DNA from 3 places in the Ruegeria sp. YTSA075 genome. Region 2 is predicted to be linked to each of the others. Evidence: riboswitches for the same ligand, from Rfam matches in the RefSeq annotation. Region 2 holds a riboswitch; each other region holds the start of a gene.
What was found. A riboswitch is a leader RNA that binds a small molecule or an ion and turns the genes downstream of it on or off. The one in region 2 is predicted to bind cobalamin.
Positions count from the first base shown of each region.

Region 1 (5,487 bases), 300 kb from region 2:
CCGGACTGCCAATCTTGTACCGAGCAGTGGCGATGGCGGCGGGTCAAACCAATATCTCCGCGCGCCCGGCACGGGACATCCTGCAGGATGCACGATCCGGTACTGATCCGCACGCAGTCCAAACCGCAGCGCTGTTCACAACGCATCTGGGCGCTCTACTAGGGGATATGGCCGTCACATTGATGCCGATTGGCGGCGTCTTTTTGGTCGGCGGCGTGGCGGAAAAAAACCGTTGGCTGTTCGGAGACAGTTTTCTGGATGCCTTCAACAATGGTGGCCGGTTCAGCGAGCTGCGGCGCGGAATGGATCTCTATGTCTCCGAACAGGTCGAATTTGGCATTGTTGGCGCTAACAACTTCTGCAAAAATGCCCTCATGCGGTAGAACCGCCTGACAATTCTCAATGAAGGAACGCGGGATGATCCTGTGCTGCGGAGAAGCGCTGATCGATATGATCACCGAGCCTACAGTCTCGGGTGCCCAAGGGTATGTACCCCATTCTGGAGGTGCAATTTTCAACACGGCGATCGCGTTGGGGAGATTGGGCGCGCCTGTTGGCATGCTGACCGGCTTGTCGTCCGATATGTTTGGTGAACAATTGGCAGAAACGCTGAAAGCGAGCCATGTGGATACATCCCATGTGATCACCAGCGACCGCCCCACCACGTTGGCGTTTGTGAAACTGGTCGATGGACACGCGTCGTACAACTTTGTTGACGAAAATACTGCCGGGCGCATGCTTCGGCCTGAGGATATGCCCGACCAATTGCCTGCGATCTCGACCCTGTATCTAGGCGGTATCAGTCTTGCCTGCGAACCCTGCGCCGATGCTTATGCTGCCCTGCTGAGCCATCACGGGGCGGATCGGGCCGTAATGCTGGACCCCAACATCCGACCGGGATTTATTCAGGATCAGACCAGATACCGCACCCGTTTGAATGCCATGATTGCGCAGACTGATATCCTCAAAGTCTCGGATGAGGATCTGGACTGGATCATTCCGGGGCCCGAAACCCATGCCGAAAAGGTGCCTTTGTTGCTGCAAGCCGGGCCCTCGGTTGTGATTGTTACACGTGGGAGCCAAGGAGCCTCGGGCTATCTACGCGATGGCTCGGAAACCACGATACCGGTTAAAGCGGTTCAGGTTGTCGATACGGTGGGGGCGGGTGATACGTTCAACGCTGGTGTACTGGCCGAACTTCACCGTTCTGGGCATCTGACCGAACCCGCGCTACGCGATCTGACAACAGAGTGCCTGCGCGCCGCTCTAGCGTTGGGTGCAGATGTTGCAGCAGTCACCGTGTCGCGTGCCGGGGCCAACCCACCCTGGGCGCATGAGCTTTAGTCCCCAAAAGGGAAGTCACATGAAACGTTCCGACATCAACCGCATCAAGACCGAAGCACAGGCCTTTATCCAGTCTTTCGGGTTCATCCTGCCCCCATTTGCCGACTGGTCCCCGGATCAGATGCGCAGCGCCAAGGCCGACACGATCCGCGCCCGGGGGCTGGGATGGGACATCACCGATTACGGGCAAGGCAAATTTGATGAGCTTGGCCTGTTCCTGTTCACCCTGCGCAATGGGGATGAGAATGATCTGAGCCAGGGCCGCGGGATGCTCTATGCCGAGAAACTACTGATCTCGCGCGACAAGCAGCTGTCGCCAATGCATCGCCACATCGTCAAAGCCGAAGATATCATCAACCGGGGCGGCGGCGATCTGGTGATGGAGATCTATGCCTCGGACCCCGACGGCAGCGTCGACCGCGACACACCAGTTGTGGTTCCCAGTGATGGATGCGACATCACCATCACTCCTGGTGAGTTGCTGCGCCTGAAACCCGGCGAAAGCGTAACATTGATGCCCGGTATCTGGCACGCCTTCTGGGCCGAGCGCGGGGATTGCCTAATCGGCGAGGTCTCAACCGTAAACGACGACCGCACCGATAACGTCTTCGAACAACCCATCCCGCGCTTTGCCACGATCGAAGAAGATACCGAGGCCGAATTCCTGCTGGTTGCGGATTACTGATCCACCCCGTATCTGACACGAGCCTCTCAGCGATTGCTTGACAAGCTTGCCTTCTCCAGAATAGCTGGCCTGTGATGGTTCCCGCTACTTTGATTGCGGGATGAAAATGGGAATACGGTGCGGCCCCGGGACACCCGGGTCAGGCCAAATCCGTGACTGCCCCCGCAACTGTAAGCGGTGAGCAACGCCAAATCACCACTGGCCCGAAAAGGCCGGGAAGGTTGGCCAAGCAACGACCCGCAAGTCAGGAGACCTGCCATCACCTGTGAAACCAACCCGGGACGGGGCGTCCTGGAAGGAGGATTGATGGCAGATTTGCGCCCTTACAGGACCGGTACTTTCTATGCGGGCATTTTGCGCGTTGAGGATAGCCGTGGACAAAACACCTGACCACTTTGTGCTGATCTGCTCGACCTGCCAGGGTGAGATCGAAGCCAGCGCCGCCCAAAGTCTGCTGGACGCGTCGCTGCCCGACGGGTTCGCTACGCGACTGATCCCATGTATGGCAGGATGCGAACGTCCCATGGCCATAGGTCTGCAAGCCGAAGGCAAAGCCCAATACCTGTTTGGCGATATTCAAAGCACTGCCGATCTGGATGCGATCGCCACCTTCGCCCATCAGTACCGCGACAGCGAGAGCGGCTGGACCAGCGCAACGGATCGCCCCCCCGCCTTGCTGTTCAAAACTCTGGCACGTCTGCCCCGTCTTCCAAAGGCGGGTAAGGCATGAGCTTTCTGGTCGCGGAGAATCTGGAATACTACGCCCTGAATGGCGATGTGTTGCTACAAGACGTCTCATTCTCTTTGGAAGAAGGGGCCATACTTGCCATTGCCGGTCCGAACGGTGCCGGCAAAACAACGCTGCTGAACCTGATCTGCGGGGTCGAGCGTCTGGCGCTGGGGGACGTGCGGATCAACGGTCAAAGCCTGCGCAGCCTGTCTGCGCAAGAACGCGCCCGGACCATTGCGGTTGTTGGTCAGCAGGAACTGCCCGATGGCCGCCTAAAGCTGCGCGACTACGTTGCGCTGGGTCAGATTCCCATTCAAAGCGACCGCTCGGCGAAAGACCACAAGATGGATCTTGCGTGCGTTCTGCGCACAACCGAGCTGACCCATCTGGCGGATAAGCCGATGCAGCGGCTCTCGGGCGGCGAACGCCAACGCGCCCATATCGCGCGTGCATTGGCTCAGAACCCCTCGCTGTTGTTTCTGGACGAGCCCACCAATCATCTGGACCCCGATGCCAAGGGGCACATGCTGTCGCTGGTTGCCGAACTGGGCGTGACGGTGGTGATGATCGTACACGACCTTGTCATGATCCCGGAATTCGCCAGCCATGTCGCGCTGATGAAATCCACACGCATGACGGGCTTTGGGCCAGTCGACCAGATACTAACGCCGGATCATGTGCGCGACACTTTTGGTGTTGACTACCTGTGCTTCCAGCACGAAGGGCGCATGATCCCGGCGCTGGATATCCGAAAACGAACGCTTTCATCTTAACAGGAGAGATTGATGAAACAAAAACTTTGGTCAGCTTTGATGATCACCGGCTTGGCCAGCAGCGCGGCAGCCCATGAGGTAACCGTGGACAATTGCGGCGAACCGCTGGTGTTCGAAACCATGCCCGAACGGCTGGTGGTGCATGATATGAACATGACCGACATGGCCTTTGCGCTTGGCCTACAAGACCGGATCGTTGGTTTGACCGGAATCACCGGCTGGTACAAGACCAGCCCAGATTTCGACAAGCTGCGCGGCGACATCCCCGAGCTCGCACCAAAATACCCAACCGTCGAAAACCTGGTCGCGGCCGAACCCGACCTGTTCTTCGCGGGCTGGTACTACGGCATGAAGCCCGGCGGCGACGTGACGCCGGACACCCTGGCCCCGTTCGGCATCAAGACCATGATCCTGACCGAAAGCTGCGTGCATCTGGACAAAGACCGCCCTGAGGCCAGCATGGACCTGCTGTTCAACGATGTGCTGCGTCTGGGTCAGGTCATGCATGTCGAGGAGAAGGCCGAGGTACTGGTTGCAGGCTGGAAAGAACAGCTGGCTGCCATCGAAGCCAAAACCGCCGATCTGGCCAAACCCCGTGTCTTCCTGCTGGACGGTCCAGCGGATGCGCCCTTCACCGCTGGCAAATTCGCCATCCCCGATGCGATGATCGCAGCGGCTGGCGGCGAAAACGTCACCCATGACATGGAGACCAGCTGGGGCCGTACCTCGTGGGAGGCGGTTGCCGCGTCGAACCCGGAATTCCTGGTGCTGCTTGACTATCAGACCGGCAACGGGGCAGAGGATACGTTCACGTTCCTGCAAGAGCACCCAGTGATGTCCCAAACAGATGCAGTCAAAAATGAACGCTGGATCGGTCTGCGTTACGAAGAGTTGACACCGGGACCGGCAAATATCGACGCGATCCAGAAAATGGCGGATGCGATGCACCCGACGGCGACCAACTGATATGGTCCAGACAGGCCGGATAGTTGTGCTGGGGGCGGTCGTTCTGACCGCCCTTTTGCTGCTGTCGACGGTTTATGGCACCACCCCGATCCCCGTGGCCGATGTCATTGCTGCCATCGGTTTGGGAACTGGCCTGTCCGAAGGCGAGATGTCGCCGCTGCATCGGATCGTGTTTGATCTGCGCCTGCCCCGTGCGCTGTTCGCCACTGTCATCGGTGCCGGGCTTGGTGTTGTGGGCGTGGTTCTGCAAACCACCACGCGCAACGATCTGGCCGATCCATTTCTGTTCGGCCTCTCGTCGGGCGCGGCTGCGGGCGCTGTGCTGGTTATCACGGTCACGGGCGATGTACTGGGCTTCTGGACCTTACCGCTGGCGGCTTTCTGTGGCGGTCTGATCGCATCAGGCATCGTGCTGGCCCTGGTCCAGGGTTTGCGCACAAGTGCACCGGAAAAGCTGATCCTGGCGGGGCTTGCCGTGTCTTTCCTGTTCTCCGCCATCACCAACTATCTTATCTTTGCCGGCGACAGCCGCGCCGCCCATTCTGTGATCTTCTGGATGCTGGGCGGACTGGGCCTTGCGCGGTGGGAGACGTTTCCACTGGTCTTGATCGGGCTGGCCCTGATCCTGGGCTATGCACTCTATCGCAGCCGCTGGCTAGATGCCCTTCTGACCGGAGATTTCACCGCCGCGACGCTTGGCATTCCTGTACAGGGCCTGCGCTTTCGCATGTTCTTTGTTGCGGCCCTGGCCACGGCAAGCTTCGTGTCAGTCGCGGGTGTCATCGGCTTTGTCGGCCTGATGGTCCCTCATATCGCGCGTGGAATAGCGGGAACACTTCACCGCAACCTGCTGATCACCTCGGCCATCGTGGGCGCCATCCTTCTGACCGCCTCGGATATCGTGTCCCGATTGCTGCTAGCACCTCAGGAGTTACCGGTCGGCATCGTGACCACCTCTATCGGGTCGCTTTTCGTATTCCTGTACCTGT
Region 1 covers NZ_JBXWNG010000002.1:530,338-535,824, forward strand. Annotated here, with positions in the region: gene AC2FGE_RS05565 (glucokinase) at 1-383, shown strand, start outside; gene AC2FGE_RS05570 (carbohydrate kinase family protein) at 418-1,344, shown strand; gene AC2FGE_RS05575 (D-lyxose/D-mannose family sugar isomerase) at 1,364-2,029, shown strand; cobalamin riboswitch at 2,088-2,304, shown strand; gene AC2FGE_RS05580 (DUF1636 family protein) at 2,403-2,759, shown strand; gene AC2FGE_RS05585 (ABC transporter ATP-binding protein) at 2,756-3,532, shown strand; gene AC2FGE_RS05590 (ABC transporter substrate-binding protein) at 3,545-4,498, shown strand; gene AC2FGE_RS05595 (FecCD family ABC transporter permease) at 4,500-5,487, shown strand, end outside.
Region 1: it holds a riboswitch for cobalamin, as region 2 does, so the genes downstream of both, AC2FGE_RS05580 (DUF1636 family protein) here and nrdH (glutaredoxin-like protein NrdH) in region 2, are expected to answer to the same signal.

Region 2 (5,487 bases):
AGAAATTGACCGTCAGTCGGTTCCAGACTTCAAGGTCCTTGTCATCTTCCAGCCGGTTCCAGTTGATGGCGCGGGGGATCTTGGTTTGGATCATGTCTTTCATTGTCACGGGCCCCTTACAACGAGCAGGATACACAGCCCTGCACCTCGGTCCCTTCGAGGGCTTCCTGGCGCAGACGCACGTAATAAATGGTTTTTATGCCTTTCTTCCACGCATAGATCTGCGCACGGTTGATATCGCGGGTCGTGGCCTCGGCCGGAAAGAACAGGGTCAGCGACAGGCCCTGATCGACATGTTCGGTCGCCGCCGCATAAGTGTCGATCAACGCCTCGGGGCCGATCTCATAGGCATCACGGTAGTATTCAAGGTTGTCATTGTCCATGAATGCTGCCGGATAGTAGACGCGGCCGATCTTGCCCTCTTTCCGGATTTCGATCTTCGAGACGATGGGGTGAATCGAAGAGGTCGAGTTGTTGATATAGCTGATCGACCCGGTTGGCGGCACCGCCTGAAGGTTGCGGTTATAGAGGCCGTGCTTCATCACATCGGTCTTCAACGTTGCCCAGTCTTCGCGCGTGGGCAGGGTCATGCCATCGAACAGAGCCTTGACCCGCTCACTTTCGGGCAGCCAATCGCGGGTGGTGTATTTGTCAAAGAAGGTGCCTGAGGCGTAGTCGGACTTCTCGAACCCCTTGAACGATGCCTTGCGCTCCTGCGCCAGATCGCAAGAGGTGCGGATCGCGTGATAGGCCATGGTGGCAAAGTAAACGGATGTGAACTCAACCCCCTCAGACGAGCCATAGTGGATGTGTTCGCGGGCAAGGAACCCGTGCAGGTTCATCTGACCCAAACCAATCGCGTGGCTTTCATCATTGCCCCGACGCACCGACGGCACCGAGTCAATCGCCGACATCTCGGACACTGCCGTCAGCGCGCGGATCGCAGCCCCGACGGTGCGGCCCAGATCACCGCCATCCATCGTCTTGGCGATGTTCAATGAGCCGAGGTTGCACGAGATATCCGTGCCCAGATGGGAATAGCTGAGGTCATCGTTGAACTCGGACGCCTCGTTCACCTGCAGAATCTCGGAACACAGGTTCGACATGTTGATCCGGCCCGCTATGGGGTTCATCCGGTTCACCGTGTCTTCGAACATTACATAAGGGTAGCCAGACTCGAACTGGATCTCGGCAATTGTCTGGAAGAATTCGCGCGCGTTGACCTTGGATTTACGGATGCGCTTGTCATCGACCATCTCGTGATACTTCTCGGTCACCGAGATTTCCGAGAACGGCACGCCATAGACCTTTTCGACGTCATGCGGCGAGAAAAGATACATATCGGCATTCTTCTTCGCCAACTCGAAAGTGATATCGGGGATCACTACGCCAAGGCTCAGCGTCTTGATGCGGATTTTCTCATCGGCGTTTTCGCGCTTGGTATCGAGGAAGCGCATGATGTCCGGGTGGTGTGCGTTCAGATACACCGCACCCGCCCCCTGCCGCGCGCCCAACTGGTTGGCGTAGGAAAAGCTGTCTTCCAGAAGTTTCATCACCGGGATCACGCCCGAGGACTGGTTCTCAATCCCTTTGATCGGCGCGCCATGTTCGCGGATGTTGGTCAGCAACAGTGCTACACCTCCGCCGCGTTTAGACAGTTGCAGGGCGGAGTTGATGCCACGCCCGATGCTTTCCATGTTGTCCTCTAGCCGCAGCAGAAAGCACGAGATCAGTTCTCCGCGCGAGGCTTTGCCTGCGTTCAGGAAGGTGGGCGTGGCGGGTTGGAAACGGCCTTCGAGGATCTCTTCCATGAACGACATCGCCAGCGCCTCATCCCCGCGCGCCAGCGCCAGCGCGGTCATGACAACACGATCCTCATAGCGTTCAAGATAGCGCTGCCCATCGCGAGTCTTCAGCGTGTAGGAGGTGTAGTACTTGAATGCGCCCAGAAAGGTTGGGAACCGGAATTTCTTGGCATAGGCCGCATCCCAGATTTTACGCATGAAGTTCTTGGAATATTGGTCCAAAACGGCCACTTCGTAATAGCCCTCGGACACGAGATACCCCAGCTTTTCATCCAGCGAGTGGAAGAACACCGTGTTCTGGTTCACATGCTGCAGGAAATACTGCCGCGCGGCCATACGGTCGGCATCGAACCGGATCTTCCCCTCGCCGTCATAGAGGTTCAGCATCGCGTTCAGCGCGTGGTAGTCTTGCTCGTTTACGCTGCTGTCGAGCATAGATGTCTCCCTAGTTTTTCCAGCCCTGCGCGGACGCGGGCGATATCAGTTTCTGTTCCGGCCAGCTCAAACGAATAGAGCAGCGGTACGTTGCATTTCTGGGCAATGATGCGACCAGCCAAAGCGTAGGTCGCACCGAAATTGCGGTTGCCTGTGCCGATCACTCCGACGATCCCGGCGCGTCTGCCTGGATCATTCAGGAACCGGATCACCTGTTTTGGAACCGCCCCACGACCTTCGCCATCGGCATAGGTGGGGCTGATCAGCACATAGGGGTGTCCAGGGTCAGACAGCGGGTCCATTCCGTTCGGAATGCGGAAAGAGGTCAGGCCCAGCCGCGAAACAAAGCGGTGGGTGTTTCCGGATTTCGATGAGAAATAAACCAGCGCCGGGAGCGGCGCAGTCATGGGTCAGGCCAGTTGGGCGATCATGTCGGGGCGGAAACCCGACCAGTGATCACTGCCTGCCACAACTACGGGGGCCTGACGATAGCCCAGCTCGGTCACATGGGTCATGGCGCTGTCATCTTCGGTCAGGTCAACGACGTCATAGGAAATACCTTTGGCATCCAGTGCACGTGTGGTGGCGGTGCATTGTACGCAAGCGGGTTTAGAATATACGGTAATGCTCATGTCGTCCTCTGTCCTTTTTAGTTCAAAGTCGAGGACGCAAGGGCTAAACAGGCCCCAATCACGCCCCCGAACCCTCCGTTCGTGGTTATCAGTCTCGCCCGGCAGGTCTCCTGGCTTGCGGATCGACGTTCGGACTGGCCTTCCCAAAAGCACGCTTTCAGTGGCGTGTTCAGCCGAACTCTCCGTTTACAGTTGCGGGGGCAGCGCCGGTTTTCCACCGGTTTCCCTCTTAGCTTCCGATATGAATCGAAAGAACCGAAGCAACACTATATTGGGTCTGTCAGGCGGTTGATGTCAATATATAGCGTCGCTATGGGATGAGATTATTTTTGTACGACCCGGGCGTCCGGCTTGTCCATTTCCGAAAGGCCCGGTGAAAATTTGCTGGGGCTGAAAAGCCGGTGTCATAGGCGATCTGCTCGATACTATCCTGTCCCTGTTGCAGGGCACCTATGGCGATGTCACGGCGTAGCGCGTCCTTGATATCCTGAAAGGATGTGCCTTCTTCGTTCAACCGCCGGTTCAGCGTACGTGGTGTCATTTTCAGGGCCTGAGCAGCATCCGGCAACTGACAGGATTGCCAGGACGCGCCGTATAGAAAGGCGCGAACCCGCAGGCTGCTGGTATGCGCACGTGAGCTGGTGAAAATCCAATCAAGGGGTGCGCGTTGAAGGAATACAGAGGCTTCGGAAGAACTGCGTGCAATCGGGCGCGTAAACTCATTCGGGTCGAACAGAATGCTTGTCTGCGGCGCGTCAAATTCAACGGGGCAGGGGAACACCACGGCATAGTCGGCTGCGAAATCGGGGCGGGGAAAGGCAAAGTGCACAGTTCTGACCGGCGTCTCTGCCCCGCTGAGCCAGGACAAAAGCCCATGCGCCAATTTCAGGATCAACATATGACCAAAGCGGTGCGCGCGAGTGTGATTCAGATAAGGGAACAGCTTTAGCTCCACCTGATCAGACTCTGAGTGCAAATCCAGCCGGAAATCATCCAGCAACAGGTTCCAGAATGTCGAGTACCGATACAGGGCCGAGGTCAGGCTGCTTGCTTCGCGTTGCACGGTCACCAGATGTTGCAGGGCGCGAGGCCGGATTGGGCGGCTCCACAGCCCCATCATTTCGTCGCCGGTCTCGGGCGCGGCCAGCTGATAGAGCTGTGCGATTTCATTCAGGGTAACGCGCTGGGTCGATGCCATCGAGCCAGGTTGCAGCCCCGAGCGCGCAAGAAGTGAACGCATTACCGACGGTGTGCAACACGAACTAAGAGCGTCCAGCCAATCCTGGATAAAACCCGCTGATACGGTGGTCAGAGAGATGGGGTCAGGACGGGTCATAACGGCTTCGAATTGGCGTAATCGGATACAATCTTGTCAAGATATGAGCTTATCTGCAAGTCTTCGCGTAGATACATGACGTGAAACCATAGTCGTCGAAAGGAAACAGGCATGTCCTATCAACCGCCCGTGCAGGATTTGATGTTCTGTATTGAACACCTGTCTCATTGGGACCAGGTATCCTCGATGGCGGTGTATGCGGATTATGATCTGGCGGATATTGGCGCGGCTTTGGAGGGTTACGCCCGGTTCTGCAGTGAACAAATCGCACCCTTGTCCCATATCGGCGATACGCTGGGTGCCCGGTTCGACAATGGGCGGGTGACGATGCCTGAAGGGGACGCGCAAGCCTATGCACAATTCGTCGAAATGGGTTGGCAGGCCCTGACCCATCCAGTGGAGTACGGCGGAATGGGTCTTCCGAAAACCGTTGGCGCAGCGGCGGTTGAGATGTTGAATGCTGCCGATATGAGCTTTGGCCTATGCCCACTGCTCACCGATGGCGCGATCGAGGCATTACTGCTGACTGGATCGGATGAGCAGAAAGCCACCTACTTGGAGCCGCTAATTGCCGGGCGTTGGTCGGGCACGATGAACCTGACCGAACCGCAGGCGGGCAGCGATCTGGGTCGCGTCTCGACCAAGGCGGTGCAGCGCGAGGATGGCAGCTATGGCGTTTCTGGCACCAAGATTTTCATCACCTATGGTGCGCATGACCTGACAGAGAACATCATACATCTGGTTCTGGCGCGCACGCCTGATGCACCTGCGGGACCGAAGGGTCTCAGCCTATTCATTGTCCCTCAGAAGATGGTGGCTGCGGATGGCTCGGTCGGGGCCGAGAACTCGGTGAACTGTGTCAGCATCGAACACAAGCTGGGCGTGCGCGCCAGTCCGACTGCTGTGCTGGAATACAAGGACGCCATCGGGTTCATGATCGGTGAGGAAAACCGCGGGCTGGAATACATGTTCATCATGATGAACGCCGCGCGCTTTTCCGTCGGTGTTCAGGGCGTCGCGACATCAGAACGCGCCTATCAGCGCGCCTTGACTTATGCGCGGGACCGGGTCCAGAGCCGCCCCGTGAATGGTCAGGTCAAGGAGGCGGTGGCGATCATCGAACACCCCGACGTGCGCCGCATGTTGATGCGGATGCGCAGCCTGACAGAGGGTGGTCGCGCGATGGCGGCGGCCACAGCCGGGTTGCTGGACATCGCACACCATCAGGAAGACCCGGAGATCGCCGCTCTGGCCGAGTTCATGGTTCCGCTGGTCAAGG
Region 2 covers NZ_JBXWNG010000002.1:225,593-231,079, forward strand. Annotated here, with positions in the region: gene nrdF (class 1b ribonucleoside-diphosphate reductase subunit beta) at 1-103, opposite strand, end outside; gene nrdE (class 1b ribonucleoside-diphosphate reductase subunit alpha) at 117-2,240, opposite strand; gene nrdI (class Ib ribonucleoside-diphosphate reductase assembly flavoprotein NrdI) at 2,222-2,647, opposite strand; gene nrdH (glutaredoxin-like protein NrdH) at 2,651-2,872, opposite strand; cobalamin riboswitch at 2,956-3,148, opposite strand; gene AC2FGE_RS04240 (AraC family transcriptional regulator) at 3,183-4,112, opposite strand; gene AC2FGE_RS04245 (acyl-CoA dehydrogenase family protein) at 4,320-5,487, shown strand, end outside.

Region 3 (5,487 bases), on a different contig from region 2:
TCTGCGGGCAAAACGGCCACTGCGATTCCCTTGGTCTGTGCCAACGCCAGAACCTGCTGCACCCCATAGGACCAATAGGGTACCCCGCCGATCAGGCGGATCAGGATGCCCTTTGCACCTTCAAGCGTCTGTTCGACATAGGTATCGACAGACAGCGGATGCTTTAGCGCAGTCAGGTTTGCCAGCCGCAGGGTCGGCATCCGACCCTCGGGCCCACCACCGCGATGCCAGCCTGCCGCGAAAGCGCCAAGGTCGCTATCGGAAAACGACAACACCACCAGATCGGCCTGGCTTTGGCCCAGATCGAATGGGGTCTCGGATTCCTCTAACCCGTGGCTTTCGCGGAAGACAACGTGCATGTGGCTTACTCGGCAGCCTCGGTCACGCCCACAAGAACATCGCGGATCGCGGCCTCTTTGATGTCATCATGCTCGGCAATAACCACCATGCGCGAGCGGCGGTCTTCGCCGGGTTCCCACGGACGGTCATATTGATGGCGAACACGCGCGCCGACGGCTTGCACCAGCAGGCGCATGGGTTTGCCCAGAACAGCGGCATAGCCTTTGACGCGCAGGATGTTCAACTCTGTCGCCAGACGTTCGATCTTGGTGACCAGATCAAGTGGATCAGACTGTTCGGGCAACTCGACAATGATGCTTTCGAAATCGTCATGTTCGTGGTCATGATGGCCGTCGTGATGCGAGGGTCGCGCATCCATGTCATCCTCGGCAGCGGCCTCCAGGCCCAGCACAACGCGCACATCCACGACACCTTCGGCGACTTCGACCACAGGCAGCGGGCGCGGCGCTTCGGCGGCGATGATTGCTTTGGCCTTTGCCACGCCTTCGGGACCGGCCAGATCCGGTTTGGTCAGCAGGATTATATCGGCGCAGGATATCTGATCCTCGAATACTTCTGACAGCGGGGTTTCATGGTCAATCGAGTCATCCGCCAAGCGCTGGGCATCCACGGCCTCGACATTCGGCGCAAAGCGACCAGCGGCGACAGCCTCGGCATCCGCTAGAGCGATTACGCCATCCACCGTGATTTTAGACCGGATATCTGGCCAATCAAACGCTTTCAGCAGTGGTTTGGGCAGGGCCAGACCGCTGGTTTCGATCAGAATATGTTCAGGGCGCGGCTCTAGCGCCATCAGCGCCTCGATGGTCGGGATAAAATCGTCAGCCACGGTGCAGCAGATGCAGCCGTTCGCCAGCTCCATGATGTTCTCTGCCGGGCAATCCGGGATGGCGCAGGATTTCAGGATATCGCCATCGACACCGACATCACCGAATTCATTGACCACAACGGCCAGGCGTTTGCCCTGCGGGTTCTGCATCAGATGCTTGACCAGCGTGGTTTTGCCCGAGCCCAGAAAGCCGGTGATGACAGTGACGGGAAGTTTTTCGAGAGTAGACATGGGTCAAGCTCCAATCGGGGGAATACGGGCCGCACAGTTTTTGCGGAAATGTTCAGGACGTTCGCGCCATTTGACCAAACCATCGTCAGTGGCCAAATACTTGGTCACACCTTCAATGATCGTTTCGACATGGTCGGTTTCGTTGAGGTTTTCGTAGACAAAAGTCCAACGCGCGGGTCCCCCACGCAGCACGATGGAACAGCCCTGATCGCAATTTGACAGGCATTCCACAGGCTTTAGGTCGATCCCGTCTGGCACGCCGGCCTGTTCCAGCGCCTTGTGCAGCAAGGCACCAGGGCGCTGGGTGTCGTCTTCGATCGCCAGGCCACGGCGGCATGTCGTGCAGACCAGCAGTTCAACTGGTGCGGCTTTATTCATCTCTCTCATCCCCCTTAGTCAAATCTGGGGGACGGGGTTTCATGTGGGCCGATCCAAGCCCCACACCGGAACACCCCGTCCGGTTTCATCTTCGGGCGCTGGCAGGTCTCCCGGCTTGCGGATGTCAGGGTGTATACCCTGTCGGATGTCCCGCCTTCCCAGCCTTTGGCCAGTGGCTTTGGGCACCCTCTCCGGTCACGGTCGCGGGGGCGGCTGCGTTTGGCGGTAAACCCGTTGACGCATTCCCTTTTCATCCTCTTACGAGGACACCAACGGATCGGACATGCGGCACTGATACGGTGCTTGTCAAGCGTGTCGCCGACAACCGCAACGCCGGGTGCAGAAAAACGACCTGTGGCGGTCGTTGGGCGGCATGTCAGGGCTTAGCCTGCGGCTTTCGAAAGGTTTGACAGCGATCACTTCACTGAACCAAATGTTTGACGAATAACTAGACTGCCATTCATAACAGCAGACACGGGCCATTGGCGGGTGCGTTTTGCTCTGGTATCTGGAAGCTTTGTGAGAGTGGTGGGCGACCCTGGAATCGAACCAGGCGTGCGTCTCCGCGAGGGAGTTACAGTCCCCTGCCACACCTTGCGGCCTGTCGCCCACTGTCAGGCGTTGCACCTGACGTGGAGGCGTGATTACTAGCGCACCAAAGGAGCGTCAACAGGAAAATACGGCTTTGACGCAGGAAAGCGAATTCACGGCCCGGAGGCCCTCAGAATGAAAAAACCCAAGTGGGTTGTCGAAAAGGAACAGGCGCGAAAAGCGGCGGCCGCCGAGACGGTTTGGCTGTTTGGTTTGCACGCCGTGCGCGACGCCTTGATGAACCCCAAACGCCAAAAACTGCGCCTGATTGTAACGCGAAATGCGCAGGACAAACTGGTTGAAGCCATTGAATTTGCGGGGATTGAGGCCGAGATGGTTGACCCGCGCAAATTCAATGCCCCAATTGACGCGGGTTCTGTGCATCAGGGCGCGGCACTTGAAGTTAAGCCCCTGGAGTGGGGCGGTTTGGCCGAGAACTGCATCGGACGGGAACACCCCCGCGTGATCCTGCTGGACCGTGTAACGGACCCGCATAACGTAGGTGCGATTCTGCGGTCAGCCGAAGTGCTGGGTGCAAGCGCGGTGATCGGAACCCGGCATCATTCTGCCCCTGAAACCGGGGCACTGGCAAAAACCGCCAGCGGCGCATTGGAACGCCAGCCTTATCTGAGGGTGCGCAATCTGGCCGATGCCATAACCGAGCTTCAGTCGATGGGGTTTCTGGTGCTCGGTCTGGATGGCGAAGCGGATGAAACTATTGAAATTGCCCTTGGGGATCAAAGGGATCGACCTGTGGCACTGGTATTGGGTGCTGAAGGGCCAGGATTGCGGCAAAAAACCAAGGAAACCGTCGACCAATTGGTGAAAATTGACGCATCGGGGGGATTTGGATCACTGAACGTCTCAAATGCTGCTGCAATCGCCCTATATGCCTCTCGGCACCATTAGCGAGGAGAGTACTATTTCCGGACCGTCCAAAATCGCCACCTGCTGCTACTGCGGTACACGGGCTGCCCTGGTTCTGACAGGACAGAACCGGCATGAGCTGAGTTGTTCCAACTGCGGCGCACCGCTGCACGATCTTAAGAAACTGCCGAAGCACAAGGTTCAGAAATCAAGGCCTGACCAGGTCGCGATAAGTCATGCGGCGTCTCCGAAATCGCGAAAAAAGAAGAAGAAAAAGAGCACGCTTTATCGTGTTCTGGATGAGGCCTGGGATGTCATAGAAGACATCTTTGACTAAGGGCTGCTCCGCACTCGCAAGGATGTTCACATCCACGTCAACTGGGGTTTCACAGCCGCCCAAAAGTTGCATCTTAGTCGCTCGATTCTTTGTCACGGGACCCAGATGCAAAACCGCCGTTTCCTATTCGGTATACTGACAGCCATCGCCCTTGCGCCCGTCGCTTGGGCGCAGGACAAGCCTGTCTATTATGCGACCGAAGGGGCCGCGATGGCGGGGTATGATCCGGTGTCCTATTTCGACAGTGCTGCACCGGTTCGGGGTGAGCCGAGCATTGCTGTCATGTGGAAAGGGGCCCAGTGGCATTTTGCGTCACAGGAAAATCGCGAGCGGTTTGAAAGTAACCCGCGCGCCTTTGCACCTCAGTTCGGGGGCTATTGTTCCTATGCGATGGCAAATGGGGTTCTAAAAAGCACTGACCCCATGGCATGGCAGGTCGTGGATGGGCGTTTGTATCTCACTCATTCCCCAGCAGTTGAACGGATGTGGGAACAGGACAGAGCGGCGAATATTCATCTGGCCGAGGAAAATTGGCCCGTCATTCTGTACGAAGACTAGCCGATTGTCCGTATTTTGTGAAAAGTCATCACAAAAATGAGCGCATGGTCTTTTTTTTTACCAGATCATGCCTAAATGTCACAGTGACCGCGGAACGGAACTGCCGCGGGTCATTTCACTGTCCCTCGTTCCAACAACTGGCGCCCAAGGCTTCTTGGGCGCTTTTTTCTTTTTTGCGGCTATGATTAGGATGCAACCATGGCAAACTACTCTGACGCGCATCTGAAAACCATCCTGCAACGCACCAAAACCATCGCGGTAGTTGGGGTGTCGATGAACCCGGTGCGGCCCAGCTATTATGTGGCGCGGTATCTTTCCTTGAAGGGATATACCGTGATCCCCGTCAACCCGGGCCATGCTGGCAAGGACTTGTTCGGTCAAACGGTGCGTAGCGCCCTGTCCGAGATTTCTGAACCTGTCGATATGGTTGATATCTTCCGACGTTCCGAGGCTGTTCCGCTCATCGTCGACGAAGCGCTGGAGGTATTCCCCAAGCTTCGGACCATCTGGATGCAGATCGGGGTAGAGCATCCTCAGGCCGCTGAAACGGCGCAGGCCCGTGGTGTGGATGTGGTGATGAATCGATGCCCGAAGATCGAATATCAGCGCCTGTTTGGCGAGTTGCGCATGGGTGGGTTCAGCACCGGTATCATCTCATCCAAGCTGTAAGCCTAGTTTGCAACATAGGGTTTCAGCCGTGCCACCTGCGCCTGACGCCGTTTTTCCAGAACAACATCGCGCGGAACCCAGTCATATCGGCTGTCGTCTGACAGCGGTGACCAGAACAAAACCCCGCCATAGCGCCACGGGTCCAGCACAACACCTTCGTACATCGAGCCTCCGGCGCGGCTGATGATCGCCGTGCTGTGGTCGATGCGGAAAGGGTTGTCGGCATTGGCGATGGCGCGGTGCAACGCAAGCGTTTCGAAGTTTTCCTGTTTCAATCGGCGCTCGATGTCTTCGGCCCAATGCCAGCACAGCCCGCGTGGGCGTAGCCCCTGATTGACCTTTGTATTGTGGATCAGCGGGGGGTCGGTGATCTGATATTCCTGTACCAGTTGCGCGGTGTAGGAATAGGCGATCCGGGCAGCGCGGTTGGCCTCTTCCGGGTCAATGTCGGGGCCTAATGCCAGGATTTCGGTCGCAAGGCGCTGAACCTCATCGCCGGTCTGCGGGGGAGGGGTGGCACAAGCCGCCAAATTCACAAGGGCCAGAACAAAGGCCAAAGCTCTGATCATTCCGAGTTCCCCTATTGAGCCTTCCGAAGGATCATAAGCCGGGGGTGCGCAGATCGGAACCCTGCTTAGCGCGCGGCCTTCTCAGCAATGCCGCTGGT
Region 3 covers NZ_JBXWNG010000005.1:155,260-160,746, reverse strand. Annotated here, with positions in the region: gene cobN (cobaltochelatase subunit CobN) at 1-359, opposite strand, end outside; gene cobW (cobalamin biosynthesis protein CobW) at 365-1,420, opposite strand; gene AC2FGE_RS11765 (DUF1636 family protein) at 1,424-1,798, opposite strand; cobalamin riboswitch at 1,882-2,087, opposite strand; tRNA gene AC2FGE_RS11760 (tRNA-Tyr) at 2,325-2,408, opposite strand; gene rlmB (23S rRNA (guanosine(2251)-2'-O)-methyltransferase RlmB) at 2,525-3,298, shown strand; gene AC2FGE_RS11750 (hypothetical protein) at 3,279-3,593, shown strand; gene AC2FGE_RS11745 (YHS domain-containing (seleno)protein) at 3,699-4,151, shown strand; gene AC2FGE_RS11740 (CoA-binding protein) at 4,350-4,820, shown strand; gene AC2FGE_RS11735 (hypothetical protein) at 4,823-5,389, opposite strand; gene AC2FGE_RS11730 (phosphoribosyl-ATP diphosphatase) at 5,455-5,487, opposite strand, start outside.
Region 3: it holds a riboswitch for cobalamin, as region 2 does, so the genes downstream of both, AC2FGE_RS11765 (DUF1636 family protein) here and nrdH (glutaredoxin-like protein NrdH) in region 2, are expected to answer to the same signal.